One region of the Kluyvera ascorbata genome, then DNA from elsewhere that is predicted to be linked to it. Evidence: predicted binding sites of a transcription regulator. Region 1 holds the regulator's gene; each other region holds the start of a gene.
The links. The regulator Fur, encoded in region 1, represses iron uptake genes when iron is present. The targets are predictions, from matches to a motif close to ATAATAATGAGAACNACTATCAA.

Region 1 (4,845 bases):
TGCAGCACGTAGTACTGCGCCGTCAGTTGGGCGACGTTGATCAAATCACTCTGCTGTGCAGGTTGTCCTGCACGGGTATGGTTTGCCATTGCCTGGTCCTTCTTATGCAAGGGTTAGATTGTCAGTATTAGATAGTACCGCAAACCTTCTCAATCAATTCCCCCGGGAATTGCATTGATTGCATGATGTGTTCGACCATGCTGCATTTACGGCCTGTATTGGTATTGGTAATGACCCAGTATGGCGTATCCGGAACCTGTTTTGGTTTTGTCTGATTGCCGTTTTTGAGCAGCGTTTGCTCATCAGCCGCAAAATAGACACGGGTACGACCGTGAAGGGATTCGGTAGCTTCTGCAAACGCTTTGTTGTCCAGAGCGTACAGCGTGGTCAGAACCAGCATGAAGCGGTTAACCGCTTTCTTCTGCTCGGCATACTCATCAGAGAGCAGCAGCTCGCGCATGGCACGAACTTTATCTTTGGCGGTTTTCACCGTTTTTACGTCAGCAACGGGAGCAGCAGCCGGGGCCGGAGCGGGAGCCGGTTCTGCTTTGACGACCGGCGCAGCGGCAGCAGCCACGGGCTGGGAAGCGGCGGAGAATTTCAGCATACGCCGTAAAATGTCGGACGCGCTCTCGCCAATGTGCAGAGTGTGAGCCGCAATATAGCGATAGAGCTCGTCATCAACTTCGATCGTTTTCATCTTAATCCGGTGCGATAATTTTTCTGAATACAATTCATTGGGATTATAAAGTCAAAACCCAACAGCGGGTAGCGCCAAACCAGGAAGACGGCAAAATTCGGATGAGTTCCTCTCTTGCCCCTGAGCGTTAGAATGTCCAACATGATACCCTAACCCGACAATGCGAAAAAAAGAACTTTGCTATGAAATTGAATGTCCGAGCGCAATCTGCACAAAACCTGCACAATAATTCTCCCATCGTTCTCGTCCACGGCCTGTTCGGCAGCCTCGATAATCTGGGTATCCTGGCCCGCGACCTGGTTACCGATCACGATATCCTCCAGGTCGACATGCGTAACCATGGCCTCTCACCGCGTGCCGATGAGATGACCTATCCCGCCATGGCTCAGGATCTTCTCGACACGCTTGATGCCAACAGCATCGAAAAAGCCACGGTTATCGGCCATTCCATGGGTGGCAAAGCGGTGATGGCGCTTACCGCGCTGGCCCCAGAACGCATCGACCGCTTGGTCGCAATTGATATTGCACCGGTGGATTATCACGTCCGTCGCCACGATGAGATTTTTGCGGCCATTAACGCCGTTACCAGCGCCGGTGTAGCAACTCGCCAGCAGGCCGCGACGGTAATGCGCGAATACTTAAAAGAAGAAGGTGTGATTCAGTTCCTGCTGAAATCCTTCGTCGACGGTGCCTGGCGCTTTAACGTACCGGTGTTGTGGGAGCAATACCCGCATATCGTGGGCTGGGAAACCATTCCGGCCTGGGACCACCCTGCTCTGTTTATTCCTGGCGGCAATTCACCGTACGTCACCGAAGCCTACCGCAGCGCGCTGCTGGCTCAATTCCCCCAGGCAAAAGCACACGTCATCGCCGGTGCGGGCCACTGGGTTCACGCCGAAAAACCGGACGCGGTACTGCGGGCTATCCGTCGTTACCTCAGTGAATGATTAAAAATGCATCGACCGCGCGCCAGAATGGCCGTGGTCGTTGGCGTGTGGGTCTCACTGATGTATGATTGCGCGCTGTCTGCACTGGGCACCGCCCGGTAGCTTGTTTCCCCGAAGTCACTCAGAACCATGGCAAAAGAACAAACGGACCGTACGACCTTAGATTTGTTCGCAAATGAGCGTCGGCCGGGAAGACCAAAAACCAATCCGCTTTCGCGTGACGAACAGCTGCGCATTAATAAGCGTAATCAGTTAAAACGCGACAAAGTGCGCGGTCTGAAACGCGTGGAGCTGAAGCTGAATAACGAAGCCGTTGATGCGCTCAACGAGCTGGCGACTGCCCGTGATATGAGCCGTAGCGAACTCATCGAAGAGATGTTGATGAGTCAGTTGGCCCAGCTACACGGACAGGGGAAAGTCTGAAAATCCCCCCAAAACACACTTTCATGTAGCAGAGTGTGCAGTACGGCACGATAGCGGTTTCCGCACGCTTCTCAGTTCTGCTATGATTGCCCTTATCTGTGGGCAATAAGCCACCACCATATCATTAAGTTTCAAGAGGTTATTTTACTCATGGCAATCGTTGGCATCTTTTTCGGTAGCGATACCGGGAACACCGAAAATATCGCAAAAATGATTCAAAAACAGCTTGGTAAAGATGTCGCTGACGTTCACGACATTGCCAAGAGCAGCAAAGAAGATCTGGAAGCATTCGATATTCTGCTGCTGGGTATCCCAACCTGGTACTACGGCGAAGCGCAGTGCGATTGGGACGATTTCTTCCCAACGCTGGAAGAAGTGGACTTCAACGGCAAGCTGGTCGCGCTGTTTGGCTGCGGCGACCAGGAAGACTATGCTGAATATTTCTGTGATGCGCTGGGTACCATTCGCGACATCATTGAACCACGCGGCGCGACCATCGTCGGTCACTGGCCAACGGCAGGTTACCATTTCGAAGCGTCTAAAGGCCTGGCCGATGACGACCACTTTGTTGGTCTGGCCATCGACGAAGACCGTCAGCCTGAGCTGACCGCTGAACGCGTTGAAAAATGGGTTAAGCAGGTTGCAGAAGAGCTGCACCTGGAAGAGATCAAAAACGCCTGATGCAAAACAGTGAGGCGTAGTGATGAAACTACGCCTCATTAATAGGTAAAAGCAATTAAAATAATAGCTACAATTTTTTAACTTTTTAGCGCATACCTGTACAATATCTTCTGATTTAGCGCGGTCTCATCGTAACTTTGTCGGTGAAGCCTCGTTTTTGATAGCTTAGTTTACCCGGCTCTTGCTGTTTTCATTTCAATAGGGTCATTCTATAATGAGACGCATTAATTCGGGTGCATTCTCTGTGATACTTTCGCTGATGGAAGTTGATCGTTTAGCAACAGGACAGATTCCGCATGACTGACAACAATACCGCATTAAAGAAGGCTGGCCTGAAAGTCACACTTCCACGGTTAAAGATTCTGGAAGTCCTTCAGGAACCGGATAACCACCATGTCAGCGCGGAAGACTTATATAAACGCCTGATCGACATGGGTGAAGAGATTGGTTTGGCCACGGTTTACCGCGTACTTAACCAGTTTGATGACGCCGGCATCGTGACTCGTCATAATTTTGAAGGCGGTAAATCCGTTTTCGAACTGACCCAGCAGCATCACCACGATCACCTGATTTGCCTCGACTGCGGCAAAGTGATCGAGTTCAGCGATGATTCCATCGAAGCTCGTCAGCGTGAAATCGCGTCGAAGCATGGTATTCGCTTAACGAACCACAGTCTTTATCTCTACGGTCACTGCGCTGAAGGCGACTGCCGTGAAGATGAACACGCGCATGACGCAGTCGCAAAATAAGCGTACTGCCTCTCGAAAAGCCAGCCTATGCGCTGGTTTTTTTATACTCTGCGTTTTACGACGCCCACAAAAAAACCGCTGCAAGCAGCGGTTTTTTATTATCAGCGTAAGCCTATTTCTGCGGCGTATTGTTGCTGCGAATTTCTTGCCAGATCTTATCGCAGTTTTTTGCTACTGCTTCATCATTGCCCATTTTTCTAGCGTTAATGCATTTCTGGTAGTCGATGACGCGCACGCTTTCCTGGTTCGCGAACTGCTCGTGTGCTTTCTCTTGCTTCAGCACGTTCAGTACGCTTTGACAGGCCTGAATTTTATCCGGGTTGCCTTCTGCGGTGTTAATACAGGCGCTGTAGGCATCCTTCAGCTTGCTATCTTCCTTCGGCGCAGGAGATTGCGCACAGGCGGTTAACCCAGCAGCCATCAGCGCAACAATAATCAGTTTTTTCATACGATGAGCCTCTTAGCGGCGGCAGAGGTCTCCCCCTGCCACGTTAGCATCAGAAAATGGTGAACGGTGCGATAACCATGAATTTCACGTCACGCTCATCCTGGAAGATGTTGCCGTAACCACCGCCCCAGCTTGGGATATCGGAGTGATTGTCATACTGAGTGAAGTGCAGTTTGAACAGCGTACCTTTCGCACGACCATCCTGTACGGTGTATGCTACATCGAGGCTGTAGGCAGACTCTTTAATCTTGTTGTTCTTGTCGTAGTACGCATCCGGGCTCAACTGCCAGGTCGCTGGCTTAGCATCCCATGCGTAAACGTAAGAAGCACCCACTGCCCAACCCGGCAGATCCCAGTTTTTCAGGTCATACATAGTACCGAAGAAGACCGCTTTTTCGCCGTTGGCGTTGAAGTCAGAGCGGTTATCCCACCAGATATCCAGACGACCGTTAGAGGAGGCGTAGGTTGGCGTCATACGCTGCAGGAAGTAACCCTGCTGGCCTTCTGCTTTAACCCAGGTCCCTTCCAGACGGAAGTCGAAGACTTCTTGCAGCTTGTAGCCGAAGGTTAATGCTTGCAGCCATGCGGTGCCGTCATAGATGTCGTTGACGCCGTGATCGCTCACCTTGTCACGGGTACCGTAGAACTGGTAGCTGGTGGTCAGCGGGCCGCCAGGGATATCAAATTTGTAGCTACCTTTGGCGAAGTACTGATCGATATAGCCTTCTGCCTGACCAAATGCGGCTTCCAGCACCAGGTCATTTTTGAAATCGTATTTCGCACCGATGGAGTGCAGGTAATCAACTTTGGTCTTCTTATCGTTCTGATAGAAGTTGTCCATTTCAAGGTGCCAAGGCGCCTTGTAGTTGTTGGTCCACATGTAGGAGAAGCTCAGCG
Region 2 (4,845 bases), 800 kb from region 1:
TGCAGCACGCGCTGGCGCGCTGGCTTGCAGTTCATTAAATGGCGGTGTCGAAATCACCGCGCCTTCTAGCGTGACAGGCGTGTCGTTCCCAAGGCGCCAACAGTGACAGCGACTGTCCTGAGGCAGCATCGCGACACGGTCCGGCGTCAGCGGTAAAACCTGATCCGGCGTCAGACACAGCGCGCGGAGAATATCGCTAATCAGCGGCTCGGTGAGCGAAGGTAACGTCTCGGCCACCATCACCAGTTTTACATGCGGCGGAAGCGTAATCGCAATTTCACCCTGCAGTGCCTCAGGGCGACGTAATGCCCATTGGGTGATACCCAACTGTTGTAATTGCCAGTCTCGCCGGGATGTCATGTGAAACGCTCCTGTCTATCAAGGGCGCAAATATAGCAAATTCATCGAAACTGCGCCAATTACACACTATAATCCCCGCCTAAGTTTATTGAGGATTAATTCATGTCTGCTTTTACCCCGGCAAGTGAAGTCTTGCTGCGCCACAGTGATGATTTCGAACAGAGCCGTATTTTCTTTGCCGGCGATCTGCAGGATGACCTGCCCGCACGTCTGGATACCGCGGCAAGCCGTGCACATACCCAACAGTTTCACCACTGGCAGGTACTGAGCCGCCAGATGGGCAACAACGTACGTTTTAGCCTGGTCGCTCAAGCTGAGGACGTTGCGGATTGCGACACCCTGATTTACTACTGGCCGAAAAATAAGCCGGAAGCGCAGTTCCAGCTGATGAACATTCTGTCTCTGATGCCGGTCGGTACCGATATTTTCGTTGTCGGCGAAAACCGCAGCGGCGTGCGTAGCGCCGAGCAGATACTGGCCGAATACGCACCACTGAATAAAGTCGACAGCGCGCGTCGCTGCGGCCTGTATCACGGTCGCCTGGAAAAACAGCCATCCTTCGATGCCGAAAGCTTCTGGGGCGAATACCAGCTGGATAACCTGACCATCAAAACCCTGCCTGGCGTATTCAGCCGCGACGGTCTTGATGTGGGGAGCCAGTTGCTGCTTTCTACCCTCACCCCACATACCAAAGGCAAAGTGCTGGACGTTGGCTGTGGCGCTGGTGTACTGGCGGCAACCCTTGCCAGCCATTCACCAAAAGTACGCCTGACGCTGTGTGACGTGGGCGCTTCAGCCGTTGAAGCCAGCCGTGCAACGCTCGCGGCAAACGGCTTTGAAGGCGAAGTCATCGCCAGTAACGTCTTCTCTGAGATTAACGGTCGCTTCGACATGATTATCTCCAACCCGCCGTTCCATGATGGGATGCAAACCAGCCTGGATGCCGCGCAAACGCTGATCCGCGGCGCCGTTCGTCACCTGAACAGCGGCGGTGAGCTGCGTATTGTTGCGAACGCCTTCCTGCCGTATCCGGCTGTGCTGGACGAAATGTTTGGTTTCCACGAAGTGATTGCCCAGACTGGCCGTTTTAAAGTGTACCGTACCGTTTTGACTCGTCAGGCTAAAAAAGCCTAACTCATGTAGGCCGGATAAGGCGTTTACGCCGCCATCCGGCGTGACACCGAGCAGCGCCGGGTGGCGCTATCGCTTATCCGGCCTACATAAACTCCCCATAACCGAAGAAACGCCTTTTTTTTCGGCAATCGCGCCGAGTTCGATAATTAACTGTTGACGCCCAGCGTAAAATCTCTAGAATTCGGCCCCGTGGTAATGATTCTTTCATAAAGAGTCAATGGTATGCGAAGGTGGCGGAATTGGTAGACGCGCTAGCTTCAGGTGTTAGTGTCCTTTGGATGTGGGGGTTCGAGTCCCCCCCCTCGCACCATAAACCACGTTATATCGTTCGCAGTGTGCGAAGGTGGCGGAATTGGTAGACGCGCTAGCTTCAGGTGTTAGTGTCCTTAGGATGTGGGGGTTCGAGTCCCCCCCCTCGCACCAACGAAGCGATATAACAAAAGAAACGAGATAATCTGTGCGAAGGTGGCGGAATTGGTAGACGCGCTAGCTTCAGGTGTTAGTGTCCTTAGGATGTGGGGGTTCGAGTCCCCCCCCTCGCACCAGACTCCTCGTTCCCTCTCTGATTTTCCCTTTCCTGCATTCATCCCATTAGCTTTAAATTCATCGTAATCAATACAAGACCGCTAACAAATGCAATGCATGATGGCAGTAGTACAAAATGTCGCAAACGACGATGCCAGATCATCGCTCCGCTCAGCAGCAGCCCACACACGATCATCCCACGCCATACATCGACGGATAGCCCCATCGTACTGAGAATGGCGATAGCTCCCCCAGAAATCAGTCCTCCCCAGCCACTGCCTAGCGTTCTTTGCCACATGATTGCGCCCATCTAAATGATAATGATTACCAATATCATATGACATTTTTTGTTATTTGTCTGCTTATAAGCTAAGGTTTCATAATCATTAATGACATGTATATTGTATGGTGATAACGTGTACAAAAATATCATGTCTAATATAAAGAATTTGCGCGCTTTTACTCATGCTTTATTCTTGTTTTTGATGCACTTACTTATATATTAAAGGCTGACTACAACATTCAACAATGACTGTACAATCCTGGCGCACCCTGCGTGCGCAAAAATATCAGCTAACGTTCCGGCTATTTTTGTTTTTGAATCTGGTCTCGTCGACGCTCTCTGTCTTCAGCCCGATTTATGACGTTAATATTTTTCCTCTACCCGCAATGCTGATAGCGGTGGGCAGCTGCGTGCTGCTAGTGTGGAACTGGCGATATGCCAGTATCCGGCCGAATCTACCAATAATTTCGGCTGTATTCGGCTGCCTGTGGGGCTGGCATATTTTAAGTAAAACTTTGGTACTCGCTTTACCAAATGACAATTTTCAAATGATTGCGCTATTTAGCGTGATATTTGTCGGAACAATTGCGTTTTCAAATAATATCGTTGCCTTCTCTCTACATTCGTTGCCAACATTTATTGTTTGCCTGATAACAAGTCCAACAAATGAGTGGTGGAGGATGGCTTACTGTATGGCGCTACCATTAATAGGTATTGCTATTCAGCACGTCATTCAGCGACGAAACGATAAGTTTGCTCAAGGATTGATGTATAAACTGCTGGAAGAGCGGGAGACCCTGAATGGTCTGAGCATGCTCGACCCGCTTACTGGGCTCTATAACCGTCGTGGGTTTCAGTTCCGCCTGGACTCGCTGATGTCTATAGGGGAGGCACGGCACTCCGTCCTGCTGCTAGATATCGACCATTTCAAGGCCTATAACGATCACTACGGCCATATGATGGGTGACCAGGCTCTGATGCGCGTTTCAGCGGCTATTCGTAACGCCGTTCGCTCACGCGATATTGTGACGCGCTTTGGTGGCGAAGAGTTTATGGTGGTTCTACCGCATTGTGATGTTGATACCGCCATGCAAACCGCTGAGCGCATTCGCCAGCAGGTGTACGACCTCCGTATTCCACATATGTTTAACGCAAGCGTCGCCACACACGTCACCATCAGCATAGGGGTCGCGCCACTGGAAGATAGCAATATCGAACTGGCCATGCAGAGAGCGGATAAAGCGCTGTATGAGGCGAAGAACATGGGCCGCAACAACATCCTGACCTACGAGCAGGCTCCTGCCGTTTAAGTTCACAAAAAGCCAGCGCAAGAGACAAACTTCTTGCGCTAACTTTTATCTATAGCTAGGATTGCTAATCATTATCATTTAGATTTATAACTAGCTTATCTATGGCCTATCGCTCCGCACCGATTGCTGATGACCTTATCTGGCGCACACCGCTTCCTGCAAAGGAAAGCACGTTCGCTGAGTCGGTGCGTGCCAAGATAACTGAACTGCGCCCGCATTTGCTGGAACTGTTCCGCCTGGATGAAACGGCGCCTGATTGCGCCAAAACGCTCAATGAATGGGCTAAGCCAACGGAGTTAAGTTCGTTGCTGGCGGTGTATTCCGACCATATTTATCGCAATCAGCCCACTCAGCCACGAGAAAATAAACCGCTGATTTCCCTCTGGGCGCAGTGGTATATCGGCCTGCTGGTCCCCCCTTTAATGCTCGCGCTGCTGACGGAAAAATCAGCCCTGTCGCTTAGCTCTGATAACTTCCACGTTGAGTTTCACGAAACGGGCCGTGCAGCCTGCTTCTGGATTGACGTTGAACCCGACCTGCGCATCAGCCAGAAGCCCGCCATCGACCGCATGGATGACCTGGTCATTCAGGCATTAATGCCGGTGGTCCAGGCGCTGGAAGCCACGGGGGACATCAACGGCAAGCTCATCTGGAGCAATACCGGGTATCTGATTAACTGGTATCTCGGTGAAATGAAAACGTTGTTGGGTGAAGAGCAGGTTAACGAGCTACGCCAACGCTGCTTCTTCGCCAAAACGTTGGGTGATGGTCAGGACAACCCTTTATGGCGCACCGTCGTATTACGTGACGGGCTTCTGGTACGTCGTACCTGCTGTCAGCGTTACCGCCTCCCGGACGTTCAACAGTGCGGTGACTGCACGCTGAAATAAATAACGGGGCTTTCGCCCCGTTATTTATTTACTGTCTTAAGCAGCCTGCTCGCTCTCTTCAGCCGCACGCTGTGCTTCTTCATTCTCCTGTTCTAACAACTGTTTTTCATACACTTTGAAGAACGGATAGTAGATAACCGCGGAAACGCAGGCCAACAGCACAACCAGAATCGCTGCACGGAAGTCCCAGCCTAATGCCCATGCACCACCAATCGGTGCAGGAGCAGTCCACGGTACAACGGAAATCACACGACCAATCAGATCCAGCTTCATCGCCGCCCAGGCCAGAATGGCGTTGACCATCGGCGCCAGCAGGAACGGAATAAAGAACACCGGGTTCATC
Region 3 (4,845 bases), 1.4 Mb from region 1:
GGGGCGCAAAACAGGGCAGCCTGTTCGGGGAAGTCACGAATCAGGTCTTCATAATGTTCGCGGGGGAACTGGCACAGCGCGCGGTCGGGGCCGCCGTGGATTTTTTTCTCGGCCTGTTCATCACCCAACAGTCCCAGCTCGGTGAGTTCCAGTTCGCCATCCATCTGGACCTTCGCGATGGCGCTTGGGCGACTGCCGTCATAGTCACGGATTTTGCCAATAAACACGTCAACCGGATAATGCATCTGCTGCTCCTTAGGCGGATACAAAAAAAGCGAGTCATCAGACTCGCTTCTACAGACCGGCAATGCAAATTATTTTTTAGCGGCGAAACGCGCTGCTGCTTCGTCCCAGTTCACCACGTTCCAGAACTCTTTGATGTAGTCCGGACGACGGTTCTGGAATTTCAGGTAGTAAGCGTGTTCCCAAACGTCCAGGCCCACGATTGGGAAACCGGAAGCACCGGAAACGGCTTCACCCATCAGCGGGGAATCCTGGTTTGCGGTAGAAACCACAGCCAGTTTGTCGCCTTTCAGCACCAGCCACGCCCAGCCAGAGCCGAAGCGAGTTGCTGCTGCTTTTTCAAATTCAGCTTTGAAGTTATCTACGGAACCGAAATCACGCTCGATAGCCGCTTTCAGGTCACCCTGCAGGGTGGTGCCTTTTTTCAGGCCTTTCCAGAAGAAGCTGTGGTTAGCGTGGCCGCCAGCGTTGTTACGCAGAACGGTTTTCTTGTCAGCCGGCAGCTGGTCCAGTTTCGCGATCAGCTCTTCAGCAGACAGCGCAGCGAATTCCGGCAGGCTTTCCAGCGCTGCGTTAGCGTTGTTAACGTAAGCCTGGTGGTGTTTGCTGTGATGGATTTCCATCGTCTGTTTGTCGAAGTGCGGTTCCAGGGCATCGTACGCATAAGGCAGTGATGGCAGGGTATAGCTCATAATCATCTCCATTATTGTCGGGCGGCAAACCTGTAAACGCCGCGTAATCAGTTGGTTCATTATAGTTAATTAAATGATATTGAAAATGATTATCAATGCCGTAGTTTTTATAAGGTTATAACTTTAGGGCATAGATGTTTTTTTGTGAGCCTGAACAGCTAATTACACCACTTACTGCCAATGTATCTCCCTGGATGGCAACAGCCTGAAGGTTAAAAAAACGCCAAATTTTTATCCTCATCCTGTCGGAAGACGATTACTACGACAAAAAATGGATGAGGATAAAATCAATGAACCATGCAATTACGATGGGTATTTTTTGGCATTTGATAGGCGCGGCCAGTGCAGCCTGTTTCTATGCCCCGTTCAAAAAAGTTCAGCAGTGGTCATGGGAAACCATGTGGTCTATTGGCGGGATTGTTTCGTGGATTATCCTGCCCTGGGCGGTCAGCGCCCTGCTCTTGCCCGACTTTTGGGCCTACTATCGTTCCTTCAGCGCTTCAACGCTCCTGCCGGTGTTTCTATTTGGCGCCATGTGGGGGGTCGGCAACATCAACTACGGCCTCACCATGCGCTATCTCGGCATGTCGATGGGGATCGGTATTGCCATTGGCATCACGCTGATTGTTGGTACGTTAATGACACCAATTATTAACGGCCAGTTTGACGTACTCATTCACACCCAGGGCGGCCAGATGACGCTGCTGGGTGTGCTGATAGCCGTTATCGGTGTCGGGATTGTCACCCGTGCTGGGCAGTTGAAAGAGCGCAAAATGGGCATCAAAGCGGAAGATTTCAACCTGAAGAAAGGGTTGATGCTGGCCATCATGTGCGGCGTCTTCTCCGCCGGGATGTCCTTTGCCATGAACGCCGCCAAGCCGATGCACGAAGCCGCCGCCGCACTAGGGGTCGACCCGCTCTATACTGCGCTGCCAAGCTACGTGGTCATTATGGGCGGCGGCGCGTTGGTTAACCTCGGCTTCTGCTTTATTCGTCTGCTAAAAATCAAAAACCTGTCGATAAAAGCCGACTTCTCGCTGGCAAAACCGCTGATAATCAGCAACATTCTGCTTTCTGCCTTAGGCGGGCTGATGTGGTATTTCCAGTTCTTCTTCTACGCGTGGGGCCACGCCAGCATTCCGTCGCAGTATGACTATATGAGCTGGATGCTGCACATGAGCTTCTATGTGCTGTGTGGCGGTCTGGTGGGGCTGATTTTGAAAGAGTGGAAAAATGCCGGACGCCAACCCGTTAGCGTGCTGAGTCTGGGCTGCGTCGTCATCATTATTGCCGCCAACGTCGTTGGGCTAGGTATGGCAAGCTAAACCGCGAACCTCAGGCGGCAACGCGACTCCGTTGCCGCCACTGCCCTGGCGTCATCCCTATCTCACGGTTAAATACCACCGAGAAGTAGTTACTATCCTCAAACCCGCAGCTCATTGCGACTTCGCCAATCAGCATTTCCGTGTGCTGGAGCAGGTACTGCGCGTGGCAAATTCGCAGTTGGCGCAGGTAGTGGTTAACGGTCATGCCGGTCTGGCTGCGGAACTGCTGACGCAGAGCGCGTTCACTACAGCCCTGCTGCTCGCAGAAGGTATCAAGTACGAAAGGACGATTCAGGCTGCCCGCCAGCACCGTCAGCAGCTTGTCGAGCAAGGCTTCACTCTGCGTCGCCGCCTGGTTATCGGTGGCATAACGGTACCGCTTCAGGCATACCACCAGTTGGGCAAACAGCAGCTCGGACATCTCGTTGGCTAACGCGTCGTCTTTGCGGCTCTCTTGCTCCAACTGAGTCATTATCTGCCGCGCCTGCGTCATGCCGGTACTGCCTATCCGCCAGTGCGGTGCCCAATGCGAGCCGTGCAGCCCGGGAATATGAGCTACCCAATCGAGGTTGAGCTTTAAGCGCTCAGGACAGTAAATAATATTCTGTAAAACCAGATCGTTAACAGAGGCGTAAGAGTGTTTATCCTCGGCGCGAATGTAAAACAGGTCGCCGCGGGTAATACGATAGGGACGGTCGTTGAGAATGTGCAAACCGTTGCCGCGCCAGACCATCACCAGCTCGGAGAATTCATGGGTATGCTCAGCAAAGACATTTTGTGGATAGCGGTCAGCCACCGCCACGGCCTGCGCCGGGCTGGCAAAAAAATCGGCTTTTCGAAGAATTAACTGACCTGACACGCGGGCACCTCACGACTAACAACTCCTTATTATTCGCCGTTTCGAGGCAAAAAACGGTGATTGTCTTCTCGTTACTGAAGCAGGGTATCTCGCCCCTGGCGAATATCGCGTGGCGACCAGTCAAATTCGCGACGAAAAAGGGTAGAAAAGTGGTTACTGTCGCCAAAACCACAGTGATAAGCAATCTCGGTCACACTCTCATCGCTGTGGCGCAGCATATGGCGCGCTTTAATCAGGCGCAGACGGTTAAGGTAGCGCTGTGGCGTCAGGCCGGTGCAATGTTTGAGCTGGCGGTGCAGGGTACGCAAAGAGAGCGAGAAACGTTCCGCCAGCCCCTCCCAGCACACCTCTTCCGCGAAATGCTCTTCCAACCACGCCATCAGCTGATTCAGGCGCGCATCGTTATCCATCGCCCCCTGTTCCTGACTGCCTTTACGCAGCAGCACCAGCAGCTGCATAAACAGAATTTCGCGATTGGCCAGCGACATCATATCGGTGCTGTCGTTCGCCTCTTCCATCTGGCCGACGATCGCCCTCACCTGCTGTAGCGTGCTTTGGTTTACGCGCCAATGGGAAGGATAGTGACCGTCCTGCTCCTGCGGCAGCAGTTTATTCAGACCTGACAAGAACTGGAAAGCATCCGGCGCGCGATATAACACATTCGTCAGACAGAGGTTTTCCGTGTGCTCATATAAGTGCCGGTCAAAGTCGCGAACGAAGCAAACAGTGCCGCCACAAATGGTATGCGGCTGACCATTGAACACATGAATACCCGTACCGTGCTCAACAATAACAATCTCATTAAAATCATGATGATGCTCAGGAAATGCAGCCTGAGGAAGTCGAGGTTCGATAGCCACGGGAAGCTTGCCAGAAGAGAAGAAATCCACGCTGTGTAGTACGGTCATCGCGAGCCTCAACAAATGAGAAAGATTATCAGGATAGTAATATCCGATGAGCGATCTGACCTTGACGTTTTGACAGCAAACCGCGCAAAGCCGGTCGTTTTTTCAAGAAACAGCCGGAAAGATCGGGAAATGCGGTCATCATCACACCCCCTGAAAACCCTGCCATCGGCGGAATTTGTGAACTCTCTCACGTTCATCTTTGCTTTCTTGCCAGCGCCTAATTTCGCCTGTCAGTAACGAGAAGGTTGTGGCATTGCGCTTTTTCTAGACTGTCTGGCAATGACTCATAGAAGGACTCTTGCCATGACTTTTCGCCATTGTGTGGCCGTCGATTTAGGCGCCTCCAGCGGACGCGTAATGCTGGCGCGCTTTGATGCCGAACAGCGTTCGCTTTCACTGCGCGAAATTCACCGTTTCGTGAACAATCTGCATAAGCAGGAAGGTTTCGATACCTGGGATATCGACGCGCTGGAAGCGGAAATCCGCATCGGCCTCAACAAAGTGTGCGATGAAGGCATTTTGATAGACAGCATCGGTATCGACACCTGGGGCGTGGACTACGTCCTTCTGGACAAGCACGGGCAGCGCGTTGGCCTGCCGGTGGCCTACCGCGATAGCCGCACCGATGGCGTCATGGCCCTGGCGATGGAACAACTGGGTAAAGGTGAGATCTATCGTCGCAGCGGCATTCAGTTTCTACCGTTCAATACGCTCTACCAGCTACGGGCGCTGGTTGAACAGCAACCGGAGCTGGTCAGTAAAGCGGCTCATGCGTTGCTGATCCCGGACTACCTTAGCTTCCGCCTGACCGGAAAAAT

Region 2: the regulator Fur is predicted to act here: its motif matches at 3,674-3,696, upstream of fhuF (siderophore-iron reductase FhuF).
Region 3: the regulator Fur is predicted to act here: its motif matches at 1,009-1,031, upstream of sodA (superoxide dismutase [Mn]).

Annotation. Positions count from the first base shown of each region.
Region 1 is NZ_CP096201.1:3,530,791-3,535,635, forward strand. Features, by position in the region: gene pgm (phosphoglucomutase (alpha-D-glucose-1,6-bisphosphate-dependent)) at 1-89, opposite strand, end outside; gene seqA (replication initiation negative regulator SeqA) at 128-700, opposite strand; gene ybfF (esterase) at 883-1,647, shown strand; gene ybfE (LexA regulated protein) at 1,777-2,070, shown strand; gene fldA (flavodoxin FldA) at 2,221-2,751, shown strand; gene fur (ferric iron uptake transcriptional regulator) at 3,048-3,500, shown strand; gene MY052_RS16895 (ChiQ/YbfN family lipoprotein) at 3,613-3,948, opposite strand; gene chiP (chitoporin ChiP) at 3,998-4,845, opposite strand, start outside.
Region 2 is NZ_CP096201.1:4,328,732-4,333,576, forward strand. Features, by position in the region: gene MY052_RS20665 (DNA polymerase III subunit psi) at 1-360, opposite strand, end outside; gene rsmC (16S rRNA (guanine(1207)-N(2))-methyltransferase RsmC) at 463-1,494, shown strand; tRNA gene MY052_RS20675 (tRNA-Leu) at 1,719-1,804, shown strand; tRNA gene MY052_RS20680 (tRNA-Leu) at 1,832-1,917, shown strand; tRNA gene MY052_RS20685 (tRNA-Leu) at 1,954-2,039, shown strand; gene MY052_RS20690 (DUF1435 domain-containing protein) at 2,078-2,317, opposite strand; gene MY052_RS20695 (GGDEF domain-containing protein) at 2,548-3,612, shown strand; gene fhuF (siderophore-iron reductase FhuF) at 3,714-4,502, shown strand; gene MY052_RS20705 (PTS sugar transporter subunit IIC) at 4,539-4,845, opposite strand, start outside.
Region 3 is NZ_CP096201.1:4,951,477-4,956,321, forward strand. Features, by position in the region: gene yiiM (6-hydroxyaminopurine reductase) at 1-308, opposite strand, end outside; gene sodA (superoxide dismutase [Mn]) at 315-935, opposite strand; gene rhaT (L-rhamnose/proton symporter RhaT) at 1,226-2,260, shown strand; gene rhaR (HTH-type transcriptional activator RhaR) at 2,271-3,119, opposite strand; gene rhaS (HTH-type transcriptional activator RhaS) at 3,191-4,027, opposite strand; gene rhaB (rhamnulokinase) at 4,331-4,845, shown strand, end outside.